Linked DNA regions of Crateriforma conspicua. The protein of the gene in region 1 binds, or shares a complex with, the protein of each later gene. Links are inferred from orthologs where the notes say so. Each region holds a gene or a part of one and is shown in the gene's direction. Other genes may lie near its edges.

The links.
Region 2: the proteins of Mal65_RS27370 (region 1) and secY are in contact, whole or in part, in a crystal structure (PDB 3DIN), measured with the Thermotoga maritima proteins. The link is inferred for Crateriforma conspicua from one-to-one orthologs. Residues at the interface, in WP_004082002.1 of Thermotoga maritima: Glu261, Ala262, Arg263, Lys300, Ala301, Arg302, Thr303, Ile304, Ile305, Leu323, Tyr324, Asp325, Pro326, Val329, Ser330, Tyr333, Ile336, Lys340, Phe345, Val349, Glu363, Phe364, Tyr374, Ser375, Gly376, Gly377, Glu393, Ile395, Thr482, Ser483; in WP_004081795.1 of Thermotoga maritima: Glu108, Gly109, Glu110, Glu111, Ala236, Glu237, Arg238, Arg239, Ile240, Thr241, Ile242, Gln243, Tyr244, Ala245, Arg246, Arg247, Val248, Thr249, Gly250, Arg251, Arg252, Val253, Tyr254, Gly256, Ala257, Ser258, Thr259, Tyr260, Leu261, Pro262.

What each region holds. Positions count from the first base shown.
Region 1 is NZ_CP036319.1:799,088-814,955, forward strand. Bases 3,660-7,865 are described here. They hold Mal65_RS27370 (preprotein translocase subunit SecA), read left to right. Parts: upstream 3,660-3,972; coding sequence 3,973-7,665; downstream 7,666-7,865. Other genes in these bases: Mal65_RS02920 (3-deoxy-D-manno-octulosonic acid transferase), read left to right, coding at 7,739-7,865. Outside these bases: Mal65_RS02900 (secretin GspD/PilQ domain-containing protein), read right to left, coding at 1-1,431; Mal65_RS02905 (hypothetical protein), read right to left, coding at 1,442-2,104; Mal65_RS02910 (hypothetical protein), read right to left, coding at 2,109-3,608; more of Mal65_RS02920, read left to right, coding at 7,866-9,037; Mal65_RS26895 (Spy/CpxP family protein refolding chaperone), read right to left, coding at 9,299-10,168; Mal65_RS02935 (fasciclin domain-containing protein), read left to right, coding at 10,453-10,956; Mal65_RS02940 (TlpA disulfide reductase family protein), read right to left, coding at 11,163-11,780; Mal65_RS02945 (sigma-70 family RNA polymerase sigma factor), read left to right, coding at 12,148-12,807; Mal65_RS02950 (serine/threonine-protein kinase), read left to right, coding at 12,814-14,976; Mal65_RS02955 (ATP-binding protein), read left to right, coding at 15,129-15,868. UniProt on the Escherichia coli protein: Required for protein export, interacts with the SecYEG preprotein conducting channel.
Region 2 is NZ_CP036319.1:4,960,317-4,974,802, forward strand. The notes cover bases 5,076-7,899. They hold secY (preprotein translocase subunit SecY), read left to right. Parts: upstream 5,076-5,700; coding sequence 5,701-7,098; downstream 7,099-7,899. Other genes in these bases: Mal65_RS18185 (serine/threonine-protein kinase), read right to left, coding at 5,076-5,315; Mal65_RS18195 (adenylate kinase), read left to right, coding at 7,148-7,753. Outside these bases: rplE (50S ribosomal protein L5), read left to right, coding at 1-361; Mal65_RS27550 (type Z 30S ribosomal protein S14), read left to right, coding at 429-614; rpsH (30S ribosomal protein S8), read left to right, coding at 658-1,053; rplF (50S ribosomal protein L6), read left to right, coding at 1,219-1,758; rplR (50S ribosomal protein L18), read left to right, coding at 1,824-2,192; rpsE (30S ribosomal protein S5), read left to right, coding at 2,288-2,821; rplO (50S ribosomal protein L15), read left to right, coding at 3,008-3,505; more of Mal65_RS18185, read right to left, coding at 3,672-5,075; Mal65_RS18200 (BamB-related PQQ repeat family beta-propellar protein), read left to right, coding at 8,038-12,690; Mal65_RS18205 (BamB-related PQQ repeat family beta-propellar protein), read right to left, coding at 12,740-14,278; alternative ribosome rescue aminoacyl-tRNA hydrolase ArfB, read left to right, coding at 14,456-14,486. UniProt on the Escherichia coli protein: The central subunit of the protein translocation channel SecYEG. Consists of two halves formed by TMs 1-5 and 6-10.

The sequences.
Region 1 (15,868 bases):
GGTCGTGTCAACCGCGGTGGCCGCGGCGTCTTCGATCGGGGTGACCAGATCCGACAAAGCGCTCAATCGGGTCGCTGATCCCAGATTGCGACCGCCCGACCAGTTGATACCCAGGGCTTCGCGTTCGCTCATCCCGACGTCGTAGATCAACGCAGTGATGCGGACTTGTGGTCGCGGTCGGTCCAGTTGTTCGATCGCTCGGCGGGCAAGATCGACGCTGCGTGAATTGCCGCGAACCAGTATGCGGTTTTCATCCACGTACACCGCGACGGTCACGTCGGTGCCCAGGATTGATGCCAGTGATTCCTGCATCTGTTCGGCTTCGACGTACTGCAAGGCAAAGATGCGGATTTCATCGTTGGAATCGGTACCCAAAACGTCTGCCGTCGCCGTCGTTGATGATGCCGACGGCGTCGGTTCAGGTGACGTTCCAGCCTGCTGAGGCGTCGTTGGCGATAAGTTCCCGAAAAGGTTTTCGACCTGGCTGATCCGGTCCGGATAATCTCTGACCAACACACGCTGCCGTCCGACTTCCAGCATCTGGCCGCGTTCGGACAACAGCATCCGCGCCGCATCGACGACCGCGGCGGGGTCATCCGACGGCGGGATTTGCAAGGTGCGCGACACGAACTCGGGATCGTCCGTTCCGACTTGGTCCACCGGCAATACGATCAGACTGTTGCCCGTTTGCTTGTAACCGTAGCCGGAAGCCGACAAGATGGCCGAAAGAACTTCCCGTAACGGGGTTTCATGAAATGTCCCGCTGACGCTTCCCGTCACGGATTCACCGGCGACGATATTGATTTGCCAAAGGTCGCTTAGCAAAAAGACAACTTCTTGCAGCGGAGTTTCGCGAAACGTCACGGTCCCCCGCCGGTCCAGTGCTTCGGCAACGCTGGTCGGACGCATTGTCGTTGACGTGGCCGAGGTTCCCGGTGGCTGCGTTGGTCCAAGCGATGGGACGTTGTTCGCTTGGCCGGACGTGCCCGAGGAGGTGAATGTTGTTGCGGGCGATGAATCTTGTTGTGCCGATGCGATCGAAACCGGATCGCCAGAACGGATGACTTTGGCTTGCGGACGCCAAACCATGGGGCGTCCGCGAGAATCCAGTGGCGTTTCACCGGGCGCGATCGGAACCGCGGTCAGCGGCCGAAGTCCCAGGGGTGTCAATCCGTCGCCGCTGACCTTTGTCAGTGGAGTGAAACAAACGACAAGACAAAAGGCCGAAAGCGCAAAGCTCCACGCGGCGGCGGAAAAGCGCCCGGTGGATTCAGTGAAACCGGTCGTGTGCCGTTGAACGTTGTTGGCCCCGCAAAGGCGCTGGGCATCAGAAACGCCGTCACGCCCGACGACGCGCAGCACGGCAGCGAACCGTCGGCTGTTGCCTGCGTCCTTGGCGTCGAAAGAATGCGAATCGGCGTTGCCATCCATGGCAAAGGGCCTAATGAAGAAGTAGTTGTCGTGTTTGTTGTGTCGGACGCCTTGCGACATCCTCGTCGGGTTCATCGGGGCGGGCGAGCAGACCGAACACGGTGAAACGAAGTTCCAGTGCGACGGGCGCCTCCGGCTTCATCGTCGGCAACACGTTCATCGTTCGCGTGGTCATGTACCAGCGTTGGCCGCCAATGGCCGTCAGGATTTTTTCAATCGCTTCCAGGCTGCCGTCGGCCCGCAAATCGACGTCGTGTGAATGCAAGTCATAGGGTGACATCCTTGCGAATTCAGGCATCACTTCCGCCGTCGGATCGTCGTTTACCGTCGCCCAGGATCGTTTGTTTCCGGTGTGGACTTCCAAACTTCGAATTCGTCCGCCGCCTTGACGCACGATTTCGACCAATCGTTCCCGGACATCGGACCGGTTATCGGGAATCACCGAACGGTCGTTCAGCGATTTCAGTTGTTCATTCAGTTCCCTTTCCATCTTGGCCAAACGCAGGCCGCGGTGACGAATTGCCGTCAGTTCGACTTCCATCTTGTCGAACTCAGCCATATCGCGTCGCAGTTCAAAGTACTCATCGACCCAGGGCAGTCCGATGCCGATGATTGCCCCCAAACTTGCGGTTGCCACGATTAGTCCGACTATACGGGTGTTAAGTCTTTGCATGACATCAGTCCTCCGACGTCGAGTCGACGACAGGCAATGATTCTTTGTGCAGATGTAACCCGATCAAAAAGCGAATGCCGCGGGTTTGGGGCTCCGGGTTGGTGGCCTTCAAAGCGACCTGTTCGACCTCGGGCAACCGGCGAAACTGGCTGACTTGTTCATACACCAGTGATTCATCGGTGACGGTGCCGTCCAGCAGGATCTGGTGACCGTCTTCCACGTGAAAGCTGTTCAACTTGCAGCGATCCAGCAAACTCTGTGTGATCTGGCGAAGGGTCAGGTTCCAGCGAGGTTCCGCTGCACCTTTTTCGATGCGTCGAAAGTGGTCCACCAGTTGGCGTCGCTGGGCCAAGGTCATCATGCGTGCTTTGGTGCGATACACCTCGGCCTGCATGGCGTCGCGTCGTTGGATGGCACGATCGGAAAGACCACGTTGACGGTGGACCATCGCAAACGATCCCAGCAACAGCACCGCCGCAACGAGAGCCGGCCAAGCGATCCGAAGAAATTGTGTGGTGGTCGAAACATCCGGCGCACGGCGGACGTGGTCCAGTAAATCGGGAACGCCGTCGTTTTGGATTCCGATCAACAGCGGCAGGACCGTGGCCACGACTGCCGTCGTGCCGCTTTCGTGCTCCGATTGCTCCAGGATGAACTCGCCACCGGACACGTTCAGCACGGAGGCATCGATGTCGTTGGAATCGTCAAACAGATCTGCGGCGGCTTTGGCTTTTTCGGGGCTGCCACAGATCAGTAATTCGCCCAGGTTTCCGTCGGATAATTGCCGGTGTCGCTGGCAAAATCGGCGTAACCGTTCCAGGTGATTGATCACCGCGTCGTGGAAACCCTGCTCGTTGTTGGCCGCCGCCGGACGGTAATCCAAAAGCAACCGGCCTTCGAACGCGATGCCCACATCCCATTGGCGGCCGGTTCCGTCGGCGATCAGGGTCGGTGCCGCGTTGCAGTGGCCCAGGTGTCCGGCCAGACGTGCCAGGCTGTTCAGCGATGGTTCCAGCCACAAGACATTCAAATCTGCGGCCCGAAAGGCTTCATAGACCGTTTCGATCACGCCGCGGCTGGCTACACCGGTCACGGCGTAGTCGACCGAAGCAGCCAAACGTTCGCGAAAGGACCCGATGACCTTTTCACCCGGGCCCAGTTGTAGATAACGAGGGATCCGTGTGCCCAGCGTGTTCAGTTCGCTGTCGACGTCCTGGGGATGGCCGGTCGTAATCCGGGTCACGCAATAATCGCCGTCCAGTGACGCCACGGTTGTGCCCTGGTCCATCTGGTGCTTGTGTCGCCAATGGATCAGGCAATCGACCAGGTCGGCCTGTGCCGCGGGACTCAGCCATCCGTCGGGGCGCGGGCAGTGGATCGCCTCGATCGCGATCCGGTGGCTTGGACCCTCGGTCGGCGTGGCGATGGCCAGTTGCAACAGATCACGTTCGATACGCAACCCGAATCGCTGGCGGACGTCGGTGGTGAATGAACTTTGGGGCATGTCAGGCGCGGATTTCGATGGATGTTCCGCCGAAAGCTAGGTCACGCCGCGGGGCATTGCCGGCAGGATCGCCAAAGTTCTTCAGTTGACCCAAATTCTTTAAGCCCGTAACTTGAGAATTTGAAACAAGTTACGGCGATTTTATTGGGCCCGGTCCGGGACGATGCGGTCGCCTCGGACACGCCACCGGTGCGTTGAACTGGCACACTTGGTGGCTGCCTGCTAAAGAACACGCTTGCACAGCCTGTATCGGTCCGTCCGATCACGGCAGATTTTCCGCTTTTTGCGGTGTGGTCCCGCCCCACTTGGGCCGTATCCCATCGGGCGGCCGCTGATCGTCCAACGATCCACCCCCACAAGAAACATGTCAATTTTGGAAAGAATTTGGGACGCCCTCGGGCTCCTTTTCGGCGGTCTGTTCGGATCGTTCGATCGCCTGTTCACTTCCGTTTTCGGATCGGCCAACGCCCGTCAGGTCGCCAAGCTGCAACAGCGTGCCGATCGGATCACGGAAATGGAGCCCAAGTATCAGGCAATGTCCGATGAGGAATTGCGTGAACAGACGGCTTTGTTTCGCAAGCGGCTGCGCGACGGTGAAACGCTGGATGACATCTTGGAAGAAGCTTTCGCGGTATGTCGCGAAGGCAGCCGTCGCCATTTGGGCATGCGCCACTACGACGTTCAGCTGATCGGCGGCATGGTCCTTCACGGCGGCGCCATCGCCGAAATGGTTACCGGTGAAGGGAAAACTTTGGTCGCGACCTTGCCGGCGTATTTGAACGCCTTGGAAGGCAAAGGCGTTCACGTCGTGACGGTCAACGATTACTTGGCCCGCCGTGACATGGAATGGATGGCCCCGCTGTACATGAATCTGGGCCTGACGGTGAACGCCATTCAATCGGGCATGTCGATCGCCGAAAAACAGGCGGCCTACATGTGCGACATCACCTATGGGACCAACAACGAATTCGGCTTCGATTATCTGCGGGACAACATGCGTCCGGCGGCCAAGGGTGACGACCGTTACCCACCCGAAGCCCAGCAGTGCCAAGGGCCGCTGAACTACGCCATCATCGACGAAGTCGACAATATTTTGATCGACGAAGCGCGGACTCCGTTGATCATCAGTGGGCCTGCCGACCTGGACCTTGGACGATACAGCGAAGCGGATCGCGTCGCGAGACAGCTGACCAAGGAAACGCATTTCACGGTTGATGAAAAGCAACACAACGTGACGCTGACCGATGACGGCGTCCGCAAGGCCGAAGAATTGGCCGGCGTGGAAAGCTTTTACACCGCGGGCAACATGGAATGGCCGCACTTGATCGACAACGCGCTGAAGGCTCATTTCCTTTACAAGCGTGATGTCAATTATGTGATCAAAGATCGCCAAATCGTCATTGTTGATGAATTCACCGGACGCTTGATGGAAGGTCGACAGTGGAGCGACGGGCTTCACCAAGCGGTTGAAGCGAAGGAAGGCGTGCCGATCAAACAGGAAACTCAGACCTTCGCGACCGCTTCGCTTCAAAACATCTTCAAGATGTACAAAAAGCTGTCCGGGATGACCGGGACGGCCATGACCGAAGCCGATGAGTTTTGGAAGATCTACAAGCTGGACGTGGTGGCGATCCCGACCAACCGTGGATTGCAGCGGATCGAACACCCCGACTTGATCTATCTGACCGAAAAAGACAAGTTCGCCGCCTTGGCCGATGAAGTCGAACGCACCAACAAGTGGGACGTGTTGACCATCAAAGACGGCACCGAACTTTGGGGTCAGATCCAAGATGAAAACGACGAAACGATCCAAATCGTTCTGAAGAACGAGAAACAGGCCGAGTCGGTTCCGCGTTCAAAAGTCACCAAGGTCGAACGGCACGGTCGCCCCGTCCTGATCGGGACGGTCAGCATTGAAAAGAGCGAACGCTTGAGCCAGTTGCTGGAACGCCGTGGCATCCAACACGACGTTCTGAATGCGAAGAATCACGGTCGTGAAGCAGAAATCGTTTCGCAGGCCGGTCGCCTGGGGGCCGTCACGATCGCGACCAACATGGCCGGTCGGGGCACCGACATTATCTTGGGCGGTAATCCCGAGACGATGGCCTGGGCCCAGTTGCAACACAAATACGCAACGCGTTTGGATGTCCCCGACGACGAATGGAATGCGTTGGTCAAAGAAATTGACCAGCGTGAAAACATGTCGGTCGAAGGCCAGCAGGTTCGCGAAATCGGCGGGCTGTATGTGCTGGGGACCGAGCGTCACGAATCGCGACGGATCGACTTGCAGCTTCGTGGACGTTGTGGTCGACAGGGTGATCCCGGTTCCAGTCGCTTCTTCCTGTCGTTGGAAGATGATTTGATGCGGATCTTTGCCGGCGATTTCGTCAAGAGCATGATGGAACGTCTGGGAATGAAGGAAGGCGAAGCGATCGAATCATCGCTGGTCACCCGACGTATCGCCGCGGCACAAAAGAAGGTCGAAGAACGCAACTTCGAAATTCGAAAGAGTCTGTTGGACTATGACGAAGTCATGGACGAACAGCGGAAACGCGTTTACCGGTATCGCCAAAACCTGTTGGACGGACACAGCAGCCGCCAAATGGTGCTGGAACTGATTCATGGTCAAATCGACAAGTTTGTCGAAACCTTCTTGGATCCCGACTATGGCGTCGAATCATTTGCCGCGTTCGCCGGTGCCCAACTGAAGTGCCAGTTGGACCCACGCGAATTCCGCAACATGGATTTCGATATGGCGGATTCGTATGCCAAGGATCAGGCCGAGCGAGCATCGGAAGTGACCGTCAACGAAGCGGTCGAAGAAAACCTGCCTGAGGGCATGGAAGACGAATGGAACTGGAAAGCGTTGACCCACTGGGCCAACACGCGGCTGGAAGCCAATTACCAGGACCACCAGCTGAAACGGATGGATCGCGATGACATGATCGACGAGTTCATCGAAAAGGCACATGCACTGGTTGAAAAGACTGATCTGTCCGAAGGCCAACCGTTGCTGGATGCCGATTTCGGGCTGCGAACCCTGTGCGCTTGGATGCGACACAAGTTCGGCATCGAAGTCACGCCGGAAGAATTTCGGGAAGTCGAGGATCGTCGCCAAGTCGCCGCTGCGTTGATGAAGCGGGCCGAAGATGCCTATGCGGAAAAGGAAGCGGAGTACCCGGTGCTGACCGGCATTTCACGCTTCACGCAAAAACAGGGCGCGCAGGTATCCCTGGATCGCGAGGGCTTGGTCGATTGGGTCCGCGGACGATTCAAAGTTGAATTGCCCGTCGACGATGTCAAGCTGAACCGCGACGATCTGAAAGCGCAGTTGGTCCAGTACAGCCGAGACGCGATCGGCGATGTCGAAAGCCAACAGTCCGCCGCCCAGCAGCGGTTGAAGGACCTGTTTAGTAACGCAGACGATTCGACCACCGCGGCTGTCGCCGCCGGCGGTAACGGCACCCTGTCGACGATGGCCAAGTGGTTGGAAGAGGATTTGAACCACCACACACCGTCCGAAGACTTGGCACGGATGACGCGGAAGGAAATGGAATTGACCGTCAGCGGCGCGCTGGACGATCGATTCCACCCCGAAATGCGTCGGATGGAACGGCATATCTTGCTGAACATCGTCGACGAAGCCTGGAAGAATCACCTGCTGACGATGGACCATTTACGCAGCAGCGTCGGCTTGAAAGGCTATGCCCAAATGGATCCCAAGGTCGAATACAAACGCGAAGGCATGCGTTTGTTCGACGCCATGTGGGAAAACATCGGCGAACGAGTCACCGACTTGATCTTCCGCATGGAGTCGTTCAACGAAGACTTCATCCGCAGCACTTGGGTCGATGCACGCACGGCCAAGGAATCCGCACCCGCCCCGCAAAGCCAAGCCCAGGAAGTGGCCCAGCAAAGCAATGAATCCGGCGGCGGCGAAGATTCGAAAGCCGAACCGATCCGCCGGCAAGGTCCGCGGATCGGTCGAAACGATCCGTGCCCCTGTGGAAGCGGAAAGAAGTACAAGTCGTGCTGCATGCGGAAGACCGTCGAATAATCAGGCACGCACGACATCAATGATTCCGGTGGCTGACATGTAGCCACCGGAATTCGATCACGGATGATGTTCCATGTTCGCCAATTTCGTCTATTTGTTGATGCTGGCGTTGGCGTCGCCGTGGATCTTGTATCGCGTCATTGCTCATGGTCGGTACCGACGTGGCGGGCGACAGAAACTGTTTGGATTATCACCCGGCGATGCCAAACGATTGCGCGGCGATGACAAGCCGTGCATTTGGTTTCATGCCGTTAGCGTTGGCGAAGTCAATTTGCTGTCCAGCCTGGTGCCCGCGGTTCAGGACGCGTTGCCACCGTTCCGCATGCTGGTCAGCACGTCCACGGATACCGGATTCGACTTGGCGGTGGACCGTTTCGGAGCGGACCGTGTGTTCTTTTGTCCGCTGGATTTTTCCTGGGCGGTGAAGTCGACGATCCGCCGATTGCGTCCTCAAATGTTGGTGTTGACGGAGCTGGAGCTTTGGCCCAACTTGATCCGGTGCAGCGAAAAACTGGGCGTGCCCGTTGCGGTCGTCAACGGCCGGCTGAGTGCGACCAGCGCTCGTCGCTATCAACAGTTCAGCTGGTTTTTGAGACTCACGTTCCAGCGTATCGACTGGTTGGGAGCACAAGACGAATCCGCGGCCCAGCGTTTTCGTGATTGTGGATGTTCGGAAGTGGATGTCACCGGTTCGCTTAAGTTCGATGGTGCGCCGGATAACCGTGACGATCCCAGGGTGCTAGCGCTGGCGGATTGGGCCGGCGTCGCGCCCTGGCAACGAGTGTGGTGCGTCGGCAGTACGCAGGCCGGTGAAGAAGCGATGGCCTTGGCGGTGTACCAAGATCTTGCACCGAAGCACCCCGAGCTACGTTTGATCTTGGTTCCGCGTCATCAACAACGATTCGACGAAGTCGCCCAGCTAGTCGAAGATTCGGGGCTTTCATTGCGGCGACGCAGTCGATCGTCCGATGCCGTATCCGATGCCTGGGATGCCGATACCGTCATCCTGGTGGATACCATCGGCGAATTACGCCAGTGGTGGGGCGTCAGCCAGATTGCGACGGTTGGTGGCAGCTTTGGTGATCGTGGTGGTCAAAACATGCTGGAACCGGCCGGCTATGGGTGCGCCGTTTCTTTCGGACCGAATACTAAGAATTTTGCAGCGATCGCAGGCGGATTGTTGAAAGTCCAAGGGGCCGTGCGTGTTCAGGACGAAAAAGAATTGAACCAATTCGTTCGGCGGTGTCTGGATGACGTGCCGTCGGCTGATCGCTTGGGCATCAACGCGCGTCAGTACGTGGCCCAGCATCAGGGGGCGACCGGCCGAACCGTGGATGCAATGAAACGCCTGCTGCAGCTTCGGGCTGGCTAATTCTTGGGTGGCCACAACGATCGCCCAATGCACGCGAACGGCGGCCTGGGGAGTGCAGAAAAATGGCCTGGCAACCGGTAACGATTGCCAGGCCATCGATCAAACCATAGCAGGACAGACACTCACCCAATGAGTGTCTGTCCCTATCGGCGTCGTCGGAGCGTACGAGCGACAACCGAGTGCGGTTTGTTTTTTTGCCGGACGCTTTTTGCCGCGTCCGGCGTAAAGCCGCGGGACGACACTGTCCGTGGGGAATCTCAATTACTCGGGTCGGCCACCGCCATCGCGTCCGCCACGGCCACCGCCGTCGCGTCCGCCACGACCACCTCCGGGTCCGCCACCGGGGCCACCGAATCCGCCGCGGCCACCGCCGAATCCGCCACGGCGTTCGGGCATTTCAAAAGGCTTGCCCTTCATTTCTTCGAATTTTTTCTTTTGCTCGCTGGTCAGCACGGCAAGGGTTTCGGTTTCCAGCTTTTCTTGCATGCCGGCAAAGGCTTCCTGCATCGCTTCACGCATCTTGTCGCGATCACCCGATTCACGGGCTTCGGCAATCTTTTCCTGGATGCCGTCACGCAAATTTTCGCCGACCTTGCGGATCTTTTCCTTTTGCTCGTCGCTCAAACCCAGTTCTTTGACAACTTCAGCGTCACGCAGTGCGTTGATGCCTTGGGCTTGGATGTTGATCTGCTTCAGGCGGTCGTACTGCTCGGGAAACAGGACTTCTTCCAGTTGCTCGCGAGTCTTCTTTTCCGCCTTTTCACGCATTTCTTGCATCTTGGCGAAGGCCTCTTGGCGCTCCTCATCGCTCATGTCGCGGAAATTGGGCATGTCGCCACGCATTTCTTCCGCGATGTCACGGCCGACCTTTTCCAGCGTTTGGACCTGATCGTCCATCAGATCCAGTTCGCTGCGAACTTCATCGATTCGCAGCAGTTGCAGCATTCCGCCGCCGCCGCCGGGACCGCCACCACGACCGCCAAAACCGCCGGGGCCTCCCGGACCGCCGCCACGGCCTCCGAAACCGCCACCGCCGCGGCCGCCACGTCCGCCTTGGGCCGAAACATCAGATGCGATCAATGCCATCACAGCAACGCACAGGACCAAGGCGGTCAGACGCGTCAATTTCATCGTTTGGGAACTCGTGTTGAGAGTTGACATGAAGAGAAGACGATCGCGTGCGTGGGATGCACGAAATTGGCCCACGCCCGCTCGCGTTACTCTCATTCAAACCACGCCAGCCGCACAGGGTTTCGCGGATGCGAGGGATCACCGCGGCAAAATTTTTCAAGATCTTGCTTGCCGCGTCTCTACAGTCTGCCGATTCGCGAATGCCGACGCCTGTCACGGGGGGCGCCCCTCAGGCCACTGAACTTCCTATTGTCTGTTAACAATCCAAAAAAGGAACCGAAACGATGAAGCGTTTCATGCTGACCCTGGCCGCCCTGATGATCGTTCCCGCCGTCGCCAAAGCCGACGATCACAAGAGCGGTGAACACGCACAGAAGAACATTGTCGAAACCGCCGTTGGTGCCGACGGCTTCAAGACCCTGGTCGCCGCCGTCAAGGCGGGGGGATTGGTCGAAACCCTGAGCGGTGAAGGCCCGTTCACGGTCTTCGCACCGACCGACGACGCGTTCGGCAAGCTGCCCAAGGGAACCTTGGAAACCTTGCTGAAGCCCGAGAATAAGGACCAACTGGTCGCAATTCTGAAATATCACGTCGTTGCCGCAAAGGTCCCGGCCGCCAAGGTTGTGAAGTTGGATTCGGCGAAGACCTTGAACGGAAACGTCAAGATCGAAGTCACCGACGAAGGTGTGATCCTGAACGACAAAGTCAAGGTCGTGAAGACCGACATCATGTGCAGCAATGGCGTGATCCACGTCATCGACGCGGTCCTGCTGCCCTCCAAGGACTGATCGCCGACCGGCATGTTGGACGATTCCAACTTTGGTTGACGTCAGCCCAACATGAATCGATCTCAAAGCGGCCCCGGCAGTGTTCACTGCAGGGGCCGTTTTTCGTAGGTAAAGTGATCGCGAAACGCTCGTCGATCATTGCGTGTTGATGATGCCGCAATGATCAATGGCTCGGGAAAGTCTTCCGTTTCTGTCATCCGAACCGTTTAGGAATCAGATGTCAGTTCATCCAAGTAGGGGATGACGTCGTCATGATAGGTGAAGCCCGCTGTGTCTCCGGTGTCGACGAATTTCTTCAACAGCTTGCCGTCGGCCCCGTAGACGAACACGGCGGGAATCGACGGAATGTCAATGGCTTGGAAAACGGTGTCGCTTGCTGTTTCGCACAGATAGCTTTCGAACGTTGCATCCAGGGCCGTTAGAACGGCGCGGATTTTGGGCTCATAGGTTTCCGGTGGTTTGGTCAGACGTCCATCGAAGTCGACGGCGATGGCAACGAAGTCAAATTCATCGTCTCGTTCCCTGGCCAACTCCGCCAGCGCCGGCAGTTCTCTCAAACAAGGTTCGCAAGACAGGGACCAGAAATCGACCACGGTGATCTTGCCGCCGGTTTGAATTCGTTTCTCGATTGCCGGCCATGGCTCGTACCGGATCTCCGGTTCGCTTTTCTTGGCGGACGCCGTTTCGTCGCGGGCGGCGGGCTCGGCCACCGTCTTCGAGGCGTCGGTTGCCGATTCAGTGTTCGCAACAGATTCACTGGTCGATTTGTTGTCGGCGGTCCCGTCGCCGACCCCTTGGCCACACCCAGCGGCCAGCATCGTCATGCCACACCAGGCCAAAAAGATTCTCCGCGACCTGCCAAGAACTGTTTGCGATCGACGAATGGCCACTGGATCAACATTTCCGGGTTGATCATGACCCGTTGAAGCTGGAAAACCAGAAATCGTCTGCGTGGATTTGTTCATCGGTTCACTGATAGGAGTGCGAGGAAGGAGGTTGGACGCCATTGCCGGCAATCCTGTCGATGGCCGGTCGATGCGTGGGGCGGAAATGGATCGATGTTCAGCCCGGGAGACGATCGATTAGATTAGGGGGAACTGCGAGGCGTCACAAAGCGTGTCGGATCGTGCCGTTTGGATCAACGCGTCACCGGATGACGCGGACCGAGCTTTCGACCCCATGATCGACTCTATGACCAGCCTTCCGCCAGGCCCGCCGGCCGATTCCGACCCCACGTCGATGTCGACGGCCCAGTTGTTAGTGGCGTCCCAGCGAGGTGACAACGAAGCGTTCGGTCGATTGTTGGATCAGTACCGTGGTTACCTGTTGATGTTGGCTCATCGTTATTTGTCGGAACGATTGCGACGACGGATCGACCCGCTGGACTTGGTCCAGTGGACGTACCTGGAAGCCAAACGGGATCTGCATCAGTTTCGTGGCACGACGCCGGCGGAATTTGCCGCATGGTTGCGTGGCATGTTGAAACACAACGTGGCGTCGGCGGTCACGCGGCACGTGACGACACAAAAAAGATCGCTGAAACGCGAAGTTACCGTTGGCGATTTGAAGCAAGGGTCCGATGCCGCGTGGATCCAACAGATGCCGGGCAGCACCACCAGTCCCAGCGGTGTGGCGATCCGGGGCGAAGCGGTCTTGGAATTGTTAAACGCGTTGCACAGCTTGCCGGAAACACAAGCCGAAGCGATTCGTTTGCGGTATATGGAAGGCTTGCCGCTTTCGCAGATCACCGAACGCATGGGAAAATCTGAAACCGCCGTCGCCGGTTTGTTAAAGCGTGGCTTGCGCAAGCTGCGCGATCATTTTCAATCGCAAAGTAGTCCCTGGTGGTGATTCGTTTTGTCTGACATCGACCAGCACGATGATCGTTTGGACGAAGCCTTTGCGGCGTACCTGCGCAGTTGCGATTCGGGTGAAATCGGCAGCCGCGAGGAATTCTTAAATCAGTTCCCCGACATCGCTGACGAACTGCGTGAACTGATGGACGTGGCCGATTCCTTCGGGCGATTCGGCGGGCAGACTTCGCAACCAAAGGTCGTCAACCCGATCGCCGAAACCGTCAACCTGTCGGTCGCCGACCAGAACGATTCGATCGCGGACCCGGCCGCCACGTTGCCGATGGCGAATCGCGGACACGGTGATCCCGGTCCGACGTTACCGTTTGACTTGGGTGATTACCTGCTGAAAAAGGTGATCGGCCGCGGCGGTATGGGGGTTGTCTATTTGGCGCAGCAAAAGGATTTGCAGCGTGATGTCGCGGTGAAGATGATTCGAAGTGGCATTTTGGCCGACGAATCGGAGGTTCGACGGTTCTATACCGAAGCCCAGGCCGCCGCGCGGTTGCGGCACCCGGGGATTGTCGCGGTGTACCAATTCGGGCGCCGTGCCGGTCACCATTTCTTTTCAATGGAGTTCATCGAAGGAACGAATTTGCAAAGCCAGGTGGCCAAGGGGCCGATGGATTTCCAGCTGGCCGCACGCTATGTCCGCGATGTGGCACGCGCCATCGCGCATGCCCACGACAACGGCGTGCTGCATCGTGACCTGAAACCGGCAAATGTGCTGATCGATCCCGACGACCGCGTTCATGTGACCGACTTTGGTTTGGCCAAAACTGCCGACGCCGATGGTGGGATGACGGGCAGCGGTACCGCCGTCGGAACGCCCCATTACATGGCGCCCGAACAAGCCGGCGGTCACAGCGATCGTGCAAACCCCCAAAGCGATGTCTATTCGCTGGGGGCCATCCTGTTCGCATGCATCACCGGGCGTCCGCCCATCGTCGGCGACACCGTGATGCAGACATTGATTCGTGTGGTGCACGACCCCGCGCCGGCCCTTCGTTCGATTCGGGGGGACGCCCCGGCGGATTTGGAAACCATCGTCGCGAAGTGTCTGGAAAAACAACCGGGCAAGCGTTACTCGGGGGCCCAAGCGTTGGCCAGTGATCTGCAGGCCTATTTGGACGGCCAGCCCATCGCCGCCCGACCCCGGTGGTTGTTGACCAAGGCATGGCACTGGATCGAAGGTGTTCCGGTGGTTGCCGCGATCATGGGACGTCGACGTTTTCATACCACCGACCAACATCGCCGACTGCAAACGGCGATGTTGACCCTGATGATGTTCATGCCGGTGTTCGTCGTTGGGCTTGCCTGGTGGCGACACCATTTACGGCATTCGATGCCGGACCAGGTGGTGTTGGCCGGTGGCATGACCGACGGCGTCTATACGGATGTGTCCAATCGAATTGCACGGAGACTGGCTTCGTCCGTGGGGATCCAAACCCAGGTCGTCCCCACGGGCGGAAGTCTGGAAAACCAACAGCGACTGGTACGCGGCGAAGTCAGCATGGCACCCTTGCAGGCGTCTGCGGTTTCCGGGGACCCACTGTGTGTCATTGCACCGTTGTTTTACGAAGTGGTCCACGTGATGGTGCGTCGCGATAGCGGCATCCAAACACTTGACGACTTTGCCGGTCATCGTGTCGCGGTCGGTCCCAAAGCCAGTGGGTCACGTGTTGCCGCGGAGATGGTTTTCGATTCGCTGGGCTATGGATTGGATGACCCGCAACGTGATTTCACGCCTTGGTACGAATTGCGTACCGACTTGAATGTCGACATCGCCGTTGTTTGCATGGGGCGTGGCAACCGAGTGGTGCGGCGCTGGTTGCAATCGGGGCAATGGCGGTTGATGGAGGTTCCACGTGCGGATGATATTTCGCTGGAACACCCAACCTTGCGACCGATGCGGATCACTGCGGCAGACTATCAGGGATGTGATTTGCCCGATTCCGGCGTTCGGACGGTTGGTACGATGGCTTTCCTGGCCACACAAATCGATGCACCGGATCCACTGATCCTGCAAACGTTAGAAGTACTGTACGAGCCACCGTTGTTGGTCCCCGGGATGATCCACTTGAGCCAGACGACGGAATGGCAGGGGTTATCGTTTCATCCCGCTGCCCGCCGCTTCTTCGAAAGCAAAGCCGTTGCGGCTGATTGAATCCATACAAGCCGTAAAGTCGTCAACTTCTTTGGGCGAAGCGGACTTTCCATGGCAATGAGCCTGGCGCTGATCGACCGTCTGTCTCAGCAAACCTAGGGTTCGGTAACTGTTGTTCCGATTCCCCTGACGTTTGTTTGCTGTTCCCGTTGATGATTCAGCCAGCGGCCGAGATATTTGATCGCTACGGCGAAACGCCCGACCCAGGCTCCGAACGAAGGGGCACACCTGGACGTGCGGATCGGTGCGCAGGTGTGGCGGGACACGGGCGTTCGCTGCGCAGCAAGCTTGTCCTGTCCTTGGCGGTCATGTTCATCGCGTTTATCGCGGTCGACGAAATGGTGCGCCGGAACTATCTGAAACCGGCCCTGTTGTCGTTGGAACGGGCCGGAGGGTATCGCGACGTGCGTCGCGTGATCGCGGCGATCGAATCGGAATCCAACCATCTTTCCAGTATCGCCGACTATCTGAACACGACGCATCCAGCCGTTGCAATGCACGACAGGGCGCGTCCATTTGGCGATTCGGAAAACGACGGAATCGACTTTGCCGGGTATGTTCAGACCGATGGCACTTGGGTGCCGCTGCACCAGGACGCCGATACGTCAACCGAAAGCATTCAAGGTTTCGCGAAGCTGGCGGTTCGGCATCTACCCAAGATGCAATCGGAAAATTCGTCGTCTCAATTCCACGCGATTCAATCCGCTGACGGGCAACTGGCTCTGGTCGCCTTGCGGGCGGCCAGGCACCGTCCTGAAGATTTTTTGATTGTCGGTCGGGCGTTGGACGCAACCAGCATTCGTCGGCTGGGTCGACGGACCCAGGTCGATTTCCAATTGCGACAGTGCGTGAGCGGGAAACCGCTGCAAAGCACAGATCCATTGTCGTCCCC
Region 2 (14,486 bases), 4.2 Mb from region 1 along the record:
CACCGCTCGCAAATCGATCGCCGGTTTCCGCTTGCGGGAAGGCATGCCGATCGGATGCATGGTGACGCTGCGTCGTGACCGGATGTACGAATTCCTGGATCGCCTGGTGTCGATCGTGTTACCTCGTGTCCGTGACTTTCGCGGTATCAACCGCAATGCTTTCGACGGACGTGGTAACTACACCATGGGTTTGACCGAACAGTTGGTTTTTCCCGAGTTGAATCCCGACAAATACACGCGGCCGCAAGGGATGAACATCACGTTCGTCACGTCCGCGAAGAACAATGATGAGGCTCGTGAAATGCTGTCGTTGTTCGGCATGCCGTTCAAGAGCGATCCGAAGAAGGAAGAAGCCGCTTAGGTTTCGCCCTGATCAAACATTACCGCCAGCCAAAACTATTGACCTTAGGCAAAAGCAGAAGCAAGCCGTGGCAAGCAAATCCAAAATCGCAAAAGCCCTGCGGACCCCGAAGTTTTCGACCCGTCGTGAAAACCGATGCCGGTTTTGTGGACGGCCCCGTGGCGTGTATCGCAAGTTTGGCATCTGCCGAATTTGCATCCGTGACAACGCCGACCGTGGTTTGATCCCCGGTCTGCGTAAGGCCAGTTGGTAGTTCGTGAGTCCAGTAGATAAGAAGACCGTGGAGCTTTACCGCCATGATGACTGACCCGATTGCCGACATGCTGACCCGCATTCGCAACGCCGTCCGTGTCGAACGGCCGTTCGTCGATATCCCCAGCAGCCGCGTCAAGCGAGGCATCGCCGACGTTCTGAAGCGTGAAGGATTTGTGTGGGATTGGAAGGAAGAAGAAACCGAACCCGCCAAGACGCTTCGGCTGGAATTGAAATACGGGCCCAACGGCGAACGTGTGATCCAAGCGATCAAACGCGTAAGCAAGCCCGGACGCCGGCTGTACAGCCGCGGCAAGGAACTCAAGCCCGTACTGGGTGGCATGGGCATCCAAATCATTAGCACCAGCAAAGGGGTCATGAGCGACCGCGAAGCCCGCCGCGAGAACGTTGGCGGCGAAGTTCTTTGCGAAGTCTCTTGATCCCACCCATCCGTCAACGACCGATCAGCGATGTCCAAGCGGCTGGCGCCGCCCATTGCATCGACACGATGATCGTGGACCATCGAAAACGATAGTCGCCCGTTGGCGATCCCGACAGACAACCCGATTGGGTCAACCGACAATCGAAACTGAAAGCTGATCGACATGAGTCGCATTGGAAACAAACCGGTCAAGATCGAAGGCGGCGCGAAAGTGTCCGTCAGCAATCGTGTGATCGAAGTGGAAGGCCCCAAGGGCAAACTGACGTTCCAACACCGTCCGGAAATCGACGTCAAAATCGAGGACGATGAGGTCAGCGTCAGCCGAAAATCAAACGTTCGTGTCGCACGTGAGTGCCACGGTCTGACACGCGCTTTGGTCGCCAATATGATCGAAGGCGTGACCAAGGGCTATGAAAAGCGTTTGGAAGTCGTGGGCGTCGGTTATCTGGCGATGGTCAGCGGCGATACCTTGCAGCTTCGCGTCGGCTATGCCAACGAACTGCATCGCAAGATCCCCACGGGATTGAACGTGACCTGCCCGGACCAGACGCATATCGTCGTCCAGGGCTGTGACAAGCAACAGGTCGGCCAATTTGCCGCCGAAATCCGTGCCCTGCGTAAACCTGAACCTTACAAGGGCAAGGGCGTGCGTTACCAAGGCGAACAAGTCAAGATCAAGCCTGGTAAGGCAGCCACCAAGTAGTCGGCCCGTAACACCAACGGCCGCGATAGGGTCAACGCCCTTTCCATCGAAGGCAAACAAACGTCATGGACAAGAACAAACAACTTCAGAAAAAACGGCTTCGCCGCCGCAATCACGTTCGCAATCGCCTGCGTGGCGACAACACGCTGCCGCGTTTAAGTGTGCACCGTTCGCTGAAGCACTTCAGTTGCCAGCTGATCGACGATTCGTCCGGCAAGACGCTGGCCAGTGCCAGTACCCGCGACAAGGCTTTGCGTGAATCGATCAAGGCTGGTGGGAACTGCGACGCCGCGGCCGAAATCGGCAAGGCGATCGCCGAAAAGGCGTCCGCCGCCGGAATCAGCGAAGTCAAATTGGATCGTGGACACAACAAGTACCACGGTCGTGTTAAAGCGTTTGCCGACGCCGCCCGCGAAAGTGGCCTGAAACTGTAACGTCAGTGAAACGCTGACCATCACGCATTGCACGGTCCGGCCAAACGGACCGCCCCCCTTTACGAACCGACCGTTCATGCCGACGGGCAAAGATCATGAGTAGCGGACCCCGCAACAAACGAAAAAAAAACGAAGAACCCGCTGTCGGTGACGGCATGCTGGACCGCGTTGTGAAGATCAAGCGTTGTGCCGCCGTGGTCAAAGGCGGTCGACGGTTCAGCTTCGCAGCGATGGTGGTCGTCGGTGACGGCCAAGGCAAGGTCGGCTGGGGCTATGGCAAAGCCAACGAAGTCCCGCCCAGCGTTCAAAAAGCACAAAAGCAGGCCAGCCGTAGTCTGGTCCAAGTCCCGTTGGTCGACGGTTCCATTCCGCACCAAGTTTGGGGTCACTTCGGTGCCGCCAAGGTGCTGTTGGTCCCCGCCGGTGCTGGTACCGGTATTATCGCCGGTCAGGCCGTGCGTGCCGTTTGCGAAGCCACCGGTATCCACGACATTTTGACCAAGTCCTACGGCACCAATAACCCGGTCACCTTGGTCAAGGCGACGTTCGACGCATTGGAAAAGTTGCGTACGATTGAACAAGTCGCTGCCCTGCGTGGTTTGGAACCGGCCGAGTTGGTCGAGAACTGAATCAGTTCGCCAAACTTCATTCCGGTCGATCAAGGACGCCCGGATCCGTGGTTCACGCCGACGGACGAACATCCTTGACGCGAATCGACGTTTAGATTCGTTTACAAGCCCATTATCGCATAAAATGTTCGCGGCCATTGCCCATGGTCCGTTTGAACGACCAGCCAATCGACTTGGTGATAGATCATGAATTTGAACGATGTGCACCGCGGGATTACCAAGAACCGGGCCCGCAAACGAATCGGCCGTGGGATCGGTAGCGGTCATGGCAAGACGGCCGGCCGTGGACACAAGGGACACAAGAGCCGCAGCGGTTACAGCCGCAAGCCCAACTTCCAGGGCGGTGCGATGCCGATGTTCCGCCGCATCCCCAAACGTGGTTTCAACAACCGCTGGGCGACCACCGTCTTTGCCGTCAATGTCGGCCGTTTGAACGCGGCATATGATGATGGTGCGACCGTCGATCTGGAATCGATGAAGGCGAAAAATTTGGCGTCAGGAACGTTCGACGAAGTCAAGATTTTGGGCGACGGCGAACTGACCAAAAAGCTGACCGTCACCGCACATCGCTTCAGCAAATCGGCCGAAGAAAAGATCACCGCCGCCGGCGGCACAATTAACAAGCTGCCGCCCAAACGCACTCCCAAAGAACGCGTCGAAGCCCTCAAGTCAGCATCCAACTGACGGATCCTGGTAAGTGATGGCTGCGGCCAATAGCTTTCCGGCCGAACGAGATCGACCATTCAAAACGCCAAAGCATCGTGACACCGTCACGATGCTTTTTTTCGTTCCGCATCGTCGAACTACGTCTCCAAAAACCTGTTGATCGCGCATCTGCAGTTTCGACCGACTAGATTAAGGCTGCGGTTCGGCCACGTTCGGCTGATTCCTTCATTGCGGCTGGGATGGCGATCAGGTGAGCAATTAACTGGACCAGCGCCATGCAGCAGATGAACAGGTGAGCAACGTAGCTTGCCAGAGGATTGCCTTGATAAGCAGAAAAGGCGGCCTTGGCTCCGAACAAAACGGATGCCAGCGCACCGACGAACACCAGGCTCAATAGTATCCCGATGGTCACGCTCCAGCGTTTTCGCCGGATCGTCCGAAAACCATTGATCAGCAGCGGCAGGTGGGGAAAGAGTGCGACCGGGATGGTTTCCTTGAAGAATTGCCAATTGTCGACGGAGAAAGGCACCTGATACCCCAATCCCATCAACACGTAGTGACTGTACAGATTGCTTAGAACGGCGATCTGGATCGCGACCGTAACCACGCCGGTCTGCGTGATCCGTTCGGGCCGACGACACCACAGCCAAAACCGACGTCCCAGGGAAACACGGCGGATTCGAATCGGGTTCTCCGACGCAAACAGCCGCAGGTCATCGCGAAGGGCGGCTGCCGTCGAATAGCGGTCCGACGGTTCCCGCTGCAGGCACCGGGAAATGATCGTACGCAAGTCGCGTGGCAGTGTTCGCAATGGCATCGTCGAATGCACGTTGACCGAACGAATTTGATCCAGAACCAACGTTAACGTTTCACCATCGAATGGACGCTTGCCGGTCGCCAACTCGTGCAGGACGACCCCCAAAGCGAACACATCACTGGCCGGGCCGATCAGATCTCGACGACACTCCGCCTGTTCCGGTGCCATGTACAGAGGCGTGCCCAAAAACATACTTTCAGTAGTCTGATCCAATTGCACGTCCATCAACCGAGCCAAACCAAAGTCGGTCACTTTCGGATGCAGGGCGGCAAGATCCGATCGCGGATCCGTTTGGTCATCACGCCCCACCAGCAAAATGTTCGACGGCTTCAAATCCAAATGGACAATGCGACGGCCGTGACAATGCTGAATCGCATCGGCAACGGCGGCCATGAACCTAGCCGCGTCGTAAGGATCCCGTGGTTGCGGATTCTTCCGCATCCAAGTCGCCAGATCGCCCCCGTCGCACCACTGAGATGCGATGTAGGGATAGGGGCCATCCGATCCGACCTGCAGGATCGACACCAGATTCGGATGATCCAGCTGCGCCGCCGCCCGCGCTTCGCGAATGAAGCGACGTTCCACGTCTGGCGACAGCATGACTTCCACACGAGGCACCTTCAGCGCAACTTCACGATCAAGAGCCGGATCACGGGCATGAAAGACGTTTCCCATGCCACCACGGCCGACCAAGCGGGTCAGCTCATAATTTCCGATCTGCTTCAGCGGCGATCGAGAGAATTGACTGTCGACCGGCGTTTCCGCCAAGTTCATCGGGACCCCCGGGGTCTCGTGAACGGTCGATTTGGATCGCCCCGGCGCCGACAAATCGAATGCCGCTAACGGCCGATTTCCGTTCTTTGCCGCTTCCACCAACGAAGCCAACCGATCACGACGCTGATGGTTGTCGCCGCACAGGTCGTCCAATAGATCCTGTCGTTGCACAGGATCATCAACGCGGCAAAGTCTCCTGACAGCTTCTTCGTCGGACAACGCGTCGTCGGATGGCACGGTTACCTCGTGTTGAACGTCACGACAGAACTGGGAAATCCCGGTCATTCTGCTCAGCGACGCGATTCAGCGATAGTTGATCCGGAGTGAAATTCCGCTGGATTTCGGGCCTGGCAATCCCCTTTCTGCAGCCTTCGCGTCGGTCAGCGGAGCGTCATTGCAACCATCCATCGGTCCACAAACCATGAAGGATTTTGCTACGGCGATCACCTTCGGCGGGCAAGAAATAGCGGAAAGAAACTGGGAAAACTGCCCGACATCCCGAATCACGGGGTTTTCTGCGGTTGCCGAAGGCAAATTTCCGACCGTTCAGCCTCGCGGACCAACCGGAAAATCGCTAATCTTCGTCTTTTCTGCACGCCATCCCCGTTGTCCGTTCTGGCACATGTTTGAAAAGCTTCGAATCGTCTTCACCATTCCCGAATTGCGGAAGAAGGTGCTTCTGACCATCGGGTTGCTGGCCGTTTATCGGATCGGTTTTCACATCCCGTTGCCGATGGTCGCCACGAACTTGGGCGAATCCTCCGGTGGTGCGGCCGACTTCTTCGAGCGGGTCAGCATGTTCGCCGCCAGCGATCTGCGCCAGGCGACGATCTTTGGTCTGGGGATCATGCCCTACATTTCGGCGTCGATCATTTTCCAATTGCTGGGCAGCGTTTACAAACCGCTGGAAGAGCTGAAGAAGGAAGGCGAGGCGGGCCGCAAAAAGCTGAACGAATACACGCGTTATCTGACCGTGGCGATTTGTTTGGTCCAAAGCTACATGTACCTGAAGTTCATGTTGATGGCCGGTGGCCCGGGTGGCTTCGGAAACATAAACCCGAACTTTTTGAACGCCGAAGGCACCGGCCTGTTTTGGGGCTGGCAGATCGTCGCCGTCCTGGTGATGACCTGCGGGACGGTGTTCCTGATGTGGTTGGGCGAACAGATCGACGAATACGGTATCGGCAACGGCATCAGCCTGTTGATCATGGCAGGCATTTTGGCCCAGATGCCCAAAGCGTTGTATGAACTGATCCGAAACATGAAGCCGCAACTGACCGGGCTTAGCCGCGGACAGGTCGGCATTGAAACACTGATATTGTTGGTCTTGTTGTTTGTCTGTGTTGTTTTCGGCGTGGTCTTCATCACGCTGGGTCAACGCAAGATCCCGACGCAATCGGCCAAGTTCACCCGCGGACGCCGGGTTTACGGCGGCACGCGTCAATTCTTGCCGCTGCGGATCAACCAAGCCGGCGTGATGCCGATCATCTTCGCCAGCAGTTTGCTGATGATCCCCGGCGTTTTCTTTGGGTTCATGGCGGGTCTGTTTGAGACCGATTCGTCGTTGTTCCGCTGGCTGAACATGATCGGATTGTCGATGCAGGACCAAAGCTCCTATTTCTTCAATCTGCTGTACGTCGCGCTGATTTTCTTCTTCTGCTACTTCTGGACGGCGATCACGTTCAACCCGAAAGAAATGTCGGACAACCTGAAGGAAAGTGGCACGTTCATTCCGGGGTATCGTCCCGGTAAGCGAACGACCGATTACCTGGAAAAGGTGATGGTACGAATCACCTATGTCGGCGCCGCGTTCTTGGGATTGATCGCGATCGTCCCGACGATTGTTTACGGTTCGTTGGGTGTGCCTTATTCGATCGCTGGTTTCTACGGTGGAACGGGCCTTCTGATCGCCGTCAGCGTCGCGTTTGACTTGGTGCAGAAGATCGACAGCCACTTGGTGATGCGAAACTATCGCGGGTTGCTCGAAGGTGCCGGTGGCGGAACGTCCCCCGTCGTCTGATCGTGGCCGTCGCACGACCGTTTCGTTTCGCTTCTGACTCGGTGAATCTTTGAACGCATCCAACCGACGTGGCGTCGATCACAACGACGCCCCCGTGTTCCGGATCGTCTTCATTGGTCCGCCCGGGGCAGGCAAGGGCACCCAGTGCCGGCGTCTGTCCGAACGTTTGTCGATCCCGCATTTGTCGACCGGCGAAATGCTGCGTGCGACCAAGGACGGATCGGAGGTCGGCGAATTGGTGGCCAGCTATATCGACGGCGGCCGATTAGCCCCCGACGATTTGGTGATGAAGATCCTGACCCGTCGTTTGGAAAAGGCGGATTGTTCATCGGGCTACCTGCTGGATGGTTTTCCGCGGAATGTCCAACAGGCGCGGCTGATGGACGATTACTTGAGCAGCCAAGACGAACAGCTGACCCATGTCATTTCGCTGTGCGTCCCCCAGGAAATCTTGATCGAACGTTTGGCACGTCGTGCGGAAACCGAAGACCGCGATGACGACACCGACGAAACCATCCGGGTCCGCCTGGAAATCTTTGAATCGCAAACTCGGCCCGTTCTGGACTATTACCGCCAGTCCGGCATCCTGACCGACGTTGATGGCACCGGAACGATGGACGAGGTTTCGCAGCGTCTGCTGGCATGCGTTGTCTAATCGGGCCCGCTGGCGGTCTGGACCGAGTCGATCGACCGGGCGAAGTCTGACCAGATTCAGCGTCGGCTAGATTCGGTGATGACCGCACGGCGATACGTCGGTCCTTTGTCATCGCCCGCGAAGACGCGCGTGTTGGATTCCCCTGTAGGGGGCATCGACGGCAGATCGCACGATTGATCGGTGTATCGCTGGGGTGAACGGGTTTTACAATGGACTCGGTTGAAAGCACCGTATTCTGCAATCGGCGAATCGATTCATTTGCCATCATCACATCGGATCAAACGATGACCTTGTCTTTCCGCTTTCGGTTTTTGTTGGTTTACCTGGGCTGGCTGGCGATGCTTTGCGGCACCGTGTCGGCCCAAGGCCTGCCCTTTCAAAATCGCGCCGAATCATCCGCGGGCTTGATCACGCCACCACGCGCAGTGCGACAGATCTTGAGCGACGCCCAGCGAGCAATCGATCAACAGCAATGGAGCGATGCCGTTGCCGGCCTGGGCGATTTCCTGCAGCAAGAGACCAGCGAAGCAGCCGACCTGGCGCTGACCCAAGACTATTTCCTGGACTCGGTCGACCAGGATCCCAACGCCACGTTGTCACAAAGCTTGATCCGCCAAGCCCGCCAGATGATCGGCGATTTGCCGGCCGACGCACGCGAGACGTATGAATTACTGTACGGCCCGTCGGCACGACGAATTTTCGACCAGGCGACCCGGCAACGTGATTGGCTTGCCTTGGCCGAAGTCCGACGTCGGTATTTCCATACCCAGGCCGGGTATCTGTCTTCGATCGTCCTGGCACGTCGCGCGTGGCAGCGTGGCGAAGCCTTGCATTGTGCCATGCTGTTGAAAGACATCATTCCGCAAGCCGACGCTTCACCGCACATCGACGCATCGGTTGTTGCTTTATTCGCGGTCGCAGCCCACCAATCGGAACTAAGCCTTGAACCGGAGTTGAAACTTTCCGGGCCGGTTCCTGCGGTTGGCGATGCCGAGGCCATCGCCGCCGGTCAGAGTCGTTCGGGCGAATCATTACGACAATGGTGTAACGATGCGGCGACGATCGGCGATTTGGCGTCGGCTCGATGGAGGCAGAACTTCGGCTTGATGGGAACAACGCCGGACCGTAACGGAGGTGCGTCAGGGCAAATGCCGCTGACTCGGCCGGAATGGGTGGTCGAATCAACCGCGTCGCCCCGGGAATCCGAATTGCTGGCTGACCAAGCCGAACGGTTCCGCAGCCAAGGTGTTCTGCTGCCACCCAGTGCCCAACCGCTTTCGATCGACGGCCAAGTGATGGTTCGGACGACCAAATGGTTGACCGGAATCGATCAGTCAACCGGCAAGATGGTTTGGACCTTTCCGTGGTATTCCGCCCAGGATGCGTTGGATGATTTCGAAACGCCGCATCCGTCGCTGAGCGAGGAACAGGAGGTCGCACAATTGGTCCAGCGGGTTTGGCATGACCTACCCTATGGCCAGCTTTCCAGCGACGGCCAACGGTTGTTCTTGCTGGACGGATTGGACGACCTGGAATCGTTTCGTATGGGCAACAGCGCGATGGGGTTGCGATCGCGGCGGGAAGCCGCCAACACCCTGGTCGCTTTAGAGCTGAAGACACAGGGCAAGTTGCTGTGGCGGATTGGGGCCGATGAAGACGAAGCCAGCACCTTGGGCGACGCCTTTTTTTTGGGACCGCCACTGCCCATCGATGGCCGGTTGTATGTCTTGGCAGAAGTCAGTGGCGATTTGGGACTGTATTGCCTGGATCCCGCAACCGGTCAAGAAATCTGGCGGCAAACGTTGGGTTCGATTGATGGCTTGCCGGTGCGATTCGATGCACAGCGAAGATTGGCCGGCGCGATGCCAACCTACTATCAAGGGCTATTGATTTGTGCGACCGGAAACGGCTTGGTGGTCGCGATTGATTTAGCGGACCGAACGTTCCGCTGGGCCCGTCGTTACCCCCGGCCTCGTTCCGCTGCCAACAACAGTTTCTTTGATCCCGAACGTAACGATCTTGAATCTACCCAGCGTCGATGGGCCGACGGCGTCGCAATCGCCGGCGACGGTCACGTGGTCATCACCCCGGTCGAAAGCGACCAATTGATCGTTTTGAATGCGGCGACGGGGCAATCCAGTTTTCGCGCGAAACCCCGAAGCGGTGAACTGTACGTTGCCGGAATTCGCGACGGCAATTACATCTTGGTCGGCCGCCGTCAGGTCGCCGCGTATGACCTGGATTCGGGAAAAAAAGTCTGGGCGACCGATGATTCGGTGTTTGCCGGCGATCAAGAGGTGGCGGGTCGTGGAGCATTCGGCGATGGCGACTATCTCGTGCCCACGACGCAACAGGAATTGATTCGGATTTCAACCGCCGACGGATCAATCACCGGTCGTAAAAAGGTCGACTTTCCTTTGGGCAATCTGGTGGCATCCGGTGGCGAACTATTCAGTCAAACCGCGACCGAAGTTGTCATGGCATCTGGGATGAGTAGTTTGCAACCGGACGTGCGTCTTCGTCTGGAACAGAACCCCGACGACGTGATGGCGCTGATCGACCAAGCGCAACTGATGCTGGAAAACGGCCAGCGTGATCAGGCCGTTGACGTGCTGCACAAAGCCGAAGCGTTGGACAGTGACAACGATGAAATCGATCAACTGCTGGTGTCGGCAATGCTAGAACAGCTACGTGAATCAGAAAGCATCGATACTGATCTGATTGCCAAGCTGGAACCAAGAATCGATCAGCCGGAACAGATGCTGGAATTCCAACGCTTGAAGGTGGACGGGTTTCTGCGGCAAGGCCAGCCGGAACAATCGTTGCGTGAACTGTTGGCATTGTCCGCAATGGTGTTGGATTCACCCGAAAGCGATGGCACGGTGGTTACCGGATCGCAAACCGTTTCGGTGCATGAATGGATCGCCGGCCGCGTAACGCGTTGCTATCGAATCACCGAAGACCAAACCAACGAGGTTTCGGTTTCCGAAGAGAACCTGGACGATTTGGTCAGCCGCACCTTGTCCGAACAGTTGGCCCGACCGACCGCGCAGCTGCAAGAATTGTTGCGGCAATGGTCGCCGACAGGATTCGCCGACCAGATTGGCCAGGTGTTGTTCGAGCGTTTGAAAACGAAACGGCAATATCATTTGATCGAACGGATGGCACTGGGCACACTGCCGCATCGACGCTGGAAAGAGCTTTCCGACGACCGGCTGTACATGTTGGCGTATGCCTACGCAAAGTCCGAGATGCCGGAAGACGCATCCGCGGTCATCGCCGAACTGGCAAATCGAACGGCGATTGATCGATTGGCCGAAGCGGATTGGGCCGGCCCTTTACCTGATTTGCTTGGACAGCGAACCGCGCCGTTGGATCTGTGGCCCGATCGTGTCGACGTCAGCTTGGACTTGTTGACGCGAGCCAGTCCGACCATGGCCATGTCCAATTTCCAAGCGTTGCAGCGTCGCTTTGCCACTTTACGTTTATCGTCGGAATCGGGACGGACGTTTTCCGGGTGGGAGATCGGCACCAATAGCAGCCAGTCACTGCAAGTGCGTGACGCGTTGGGACGTGCGCGACCGATCGCGTTGTCCCCGCACCCCAATCGCAACGGCATGCGGGAATATGCAATCAGCGGAAGCCTGGCACTGCTAAGTGTGGGTACGGAACTGATCGCATTGGACATGACCAAAGTTAATGACGCGATGCAACCACCGATGATCTGGCGGCGAGAATTGGTCAGTCGCGAATCAGGCGTTTCATCCGTGCGTACCGAAAACGATTTGGGCGATGTCATTTATCGCAACCGCATCAGTAGCGGAACGATGATCAACGGAATGCTGCCGGAAATCAGTGTGGGACCGATCTTGGGCGATCGCTTCTTCGTATTTCGAAACGGCGAATTGATGTGCCTGGACGCGATCACCGGCGACACACGATGGCGCACGACCGACGCACCACGCACCGGCGTGCTGGTCGTCGACGGATCGCGTGTGGCCCTTGTCTCTGACGAAACCAACGAGATTCGAATCTACGATCTTTATGACGGGACGTTGACGAGCCAGAAGCCTTGGAATCATGGCGATCTGTGGGGCCGCAGCGATCGCTTTGTCGTCGCGATTCAGGCCGACGGTGAAGATGATCAAAACGAATCACTGCGTCGCCGCGTGATCATGGTCGACCCATTGGCCGATGGCAGCGGTGTGATGATCGAATCTGACAACTGCGTCGTGTCCCGTTCCAGCCAGTCCACCGAAGATTCGTTCGGGGATCTGTTGAACGGACGTTGGGTCACGATTCTTAACCACGAAGGCAAGCTTGTCGTCTGGGATTTGCAATCAGGAAAGGAACTTGCACGCGAATCGATCGACCTGTCACCGGGGCACCTCGGGTTATCCAGCGTTCAAATGCGAGGTGGTTTGGTCATTCTGCCGCAAGTCAGTATGCCGGCAAGCAATGACATCGAATCGGAAAAACTGGACGGCCGCACAACAGACAATCAAAAAGAAGCGGGAGCCGCGTTGGCATTTGATAGCGTCACCGGCGAATTGAAATGGCGGCAAGATTTCGAACTTCCTTGGGGCGTGACCTTGGACCAACCCGCAGCTTCACCGCTGTTGCTGTTCACACGTTTGCGTAGTGCCTATTCAACGCAAGGAAAGCGTGAACAGTCATTGGATTTCCAAGCCATCGATGTTCGAAACGGCAAACTGATCGCGCAGCAATTGCGAAACGACGTCGGATCCAAGTTCACGTTCCGCGATACCGAACAAACGTTGCTGCCACACAACAACATCAAAGCGCGTATCGATACCCTGACGATCGACTTTCAGTTCCTGTTCGAATCCCCTAGCAATCCGGCTGGACAACCGGATGCTGGCGATCAACCAAGTTCCAGCGACGAGATTGACGACACGACGCCGGAGCAACCTTAGGATCAAGGTCCGCCGGGCCAATCGGGTCGAAGCCTGATCGATCCCGCAATCACTTCATTGGAAATTGCAAACACAGCACTGTTTGATCGCCACGCAGCAGAATCTGCGGAGCGAGATCGGGGACGGCCACCCACAGGGGCGCGGACCAACACGGGTACTGAAGTGCTGGGTTTGTATCACCGTTTGCAAAGGCTTCCTCAGTCGCCAGATCATGCGAAGCTTTAATCGACAGTGCTTCGGGATCGGCCTTGGCGATGTGAAGTGTGCCGCGTTCCTCCAGGACCAGCAAATGGTCCCCCACCGCGGTCACGCTGCTGCGTCGGCGTTCCAATCCAGTCCATTTGACGGTCCCCGTCATCAAGTCCACACAGCGAAAATCGCTGTCCGGGGCGTTTCTGCCACTGCAGCCGTAAAGGTAACCGTTGACCAAAACCGGCGTCGCCCAGTGGCAGCGCATCGCCATGCGTCGACGATCACGACGTGGGTCTTGCCAAACGGCGGTCGGTGATTCGGATGGATCCACCTCCAGCAACACACTTCCCACTTCATAGCACTCGCTGATGAATACCTTCGATCCATCGACCACGGGGGTCATAGCATTGACGCTTTCCAGCAAGTCCGATCGGTGATGGAACTTCCAAAGGGTCGTCCCGGCCTTTGCGTCGACGCACCACAAATGATCACGGGCCAACAATAAAACACACGCTTTGTTGTCGATCTGAATCGGACGTGGACTGCTGTAGCTGGCCAGATCGTCAACGGCTTGCCACCGCACTTGGCCGGTGTTTCGATTGAAAGCAACCAACCCGGTGCCATTTGGGCTGACGCGGTTCAACTGTCCCGGCGGAACTACTTGGTCTTCGTCGGGGCTTCCGCCCACCATGACAATGACCAAATCATCGATAACAAGCGGAGCCGAACCGACGCCGAAAAAGTTTTGGACCACCGCGAACTGATCAACGGTTTCCACCGACCATCGTTCAGTGCCGTCGCTTAATGATCGACAGGTCAGTCGACCGCGAACCCCAAGCGTATAGACACTGTCTTGGTGCACGGTCGGACTCGATCGCGGTCCCGCTTCGTACCCGTACAAGTCCTGGTATCGACATTCGTTTTGTTGCGTCCAGATAATTTGTCCCGATGCCAAATCCACACATCGCAGTCGTTCCGTGATGGATGACCGGCGCCCAACGACGCGGCGGTCGGTGGAATCGGGTGCCGCATCAAAGTGATAGTATCGATCGGCCGCGGTGACACCGATGCCGTAACCTTCGCCGACCGGCAACGACCAGGTGACCGAAGGCTTGCCGTTCCAGTCGACTCGATCGGCGGCTTGGATCAAATCCGCGTCGTGGACGATGCCATCGAATTGCGGCCCCAAAAACCGCGGCCAATCCGCCGCCGACTGACCGGCCGATACGATGACCAGTGCCAATGCGGTCACCCAAGGTGCAATCACGTTGGGGACGACCAAGCAGCACTGTTGCGCTGCGGGCGCACTCCAGTTGGCGGTTCCCCGCGGATGCGGCCGGCGGCCGGGCGGCGTGAAGGTCAGCCGAACGCCGTTGCACACACGTCCTTTGGACACGCGATGATTCGCGAAGCAATGTTTCGGCATAAGGCTTGCGTGGACCGTTGATTCGGCCGATGGTAGGAAGCGTCCCCCTGCCGACGACCGGCATCGTCGGGGCGGCGAAGCAAACAAGAACGCTGAAAATTTTTTTTGGTTCATGGTGTCGCCGATCGAATCGGTGGGAGAGTGTCAGTGAGCGATTTGGTCGTCAATCGACGTTTAA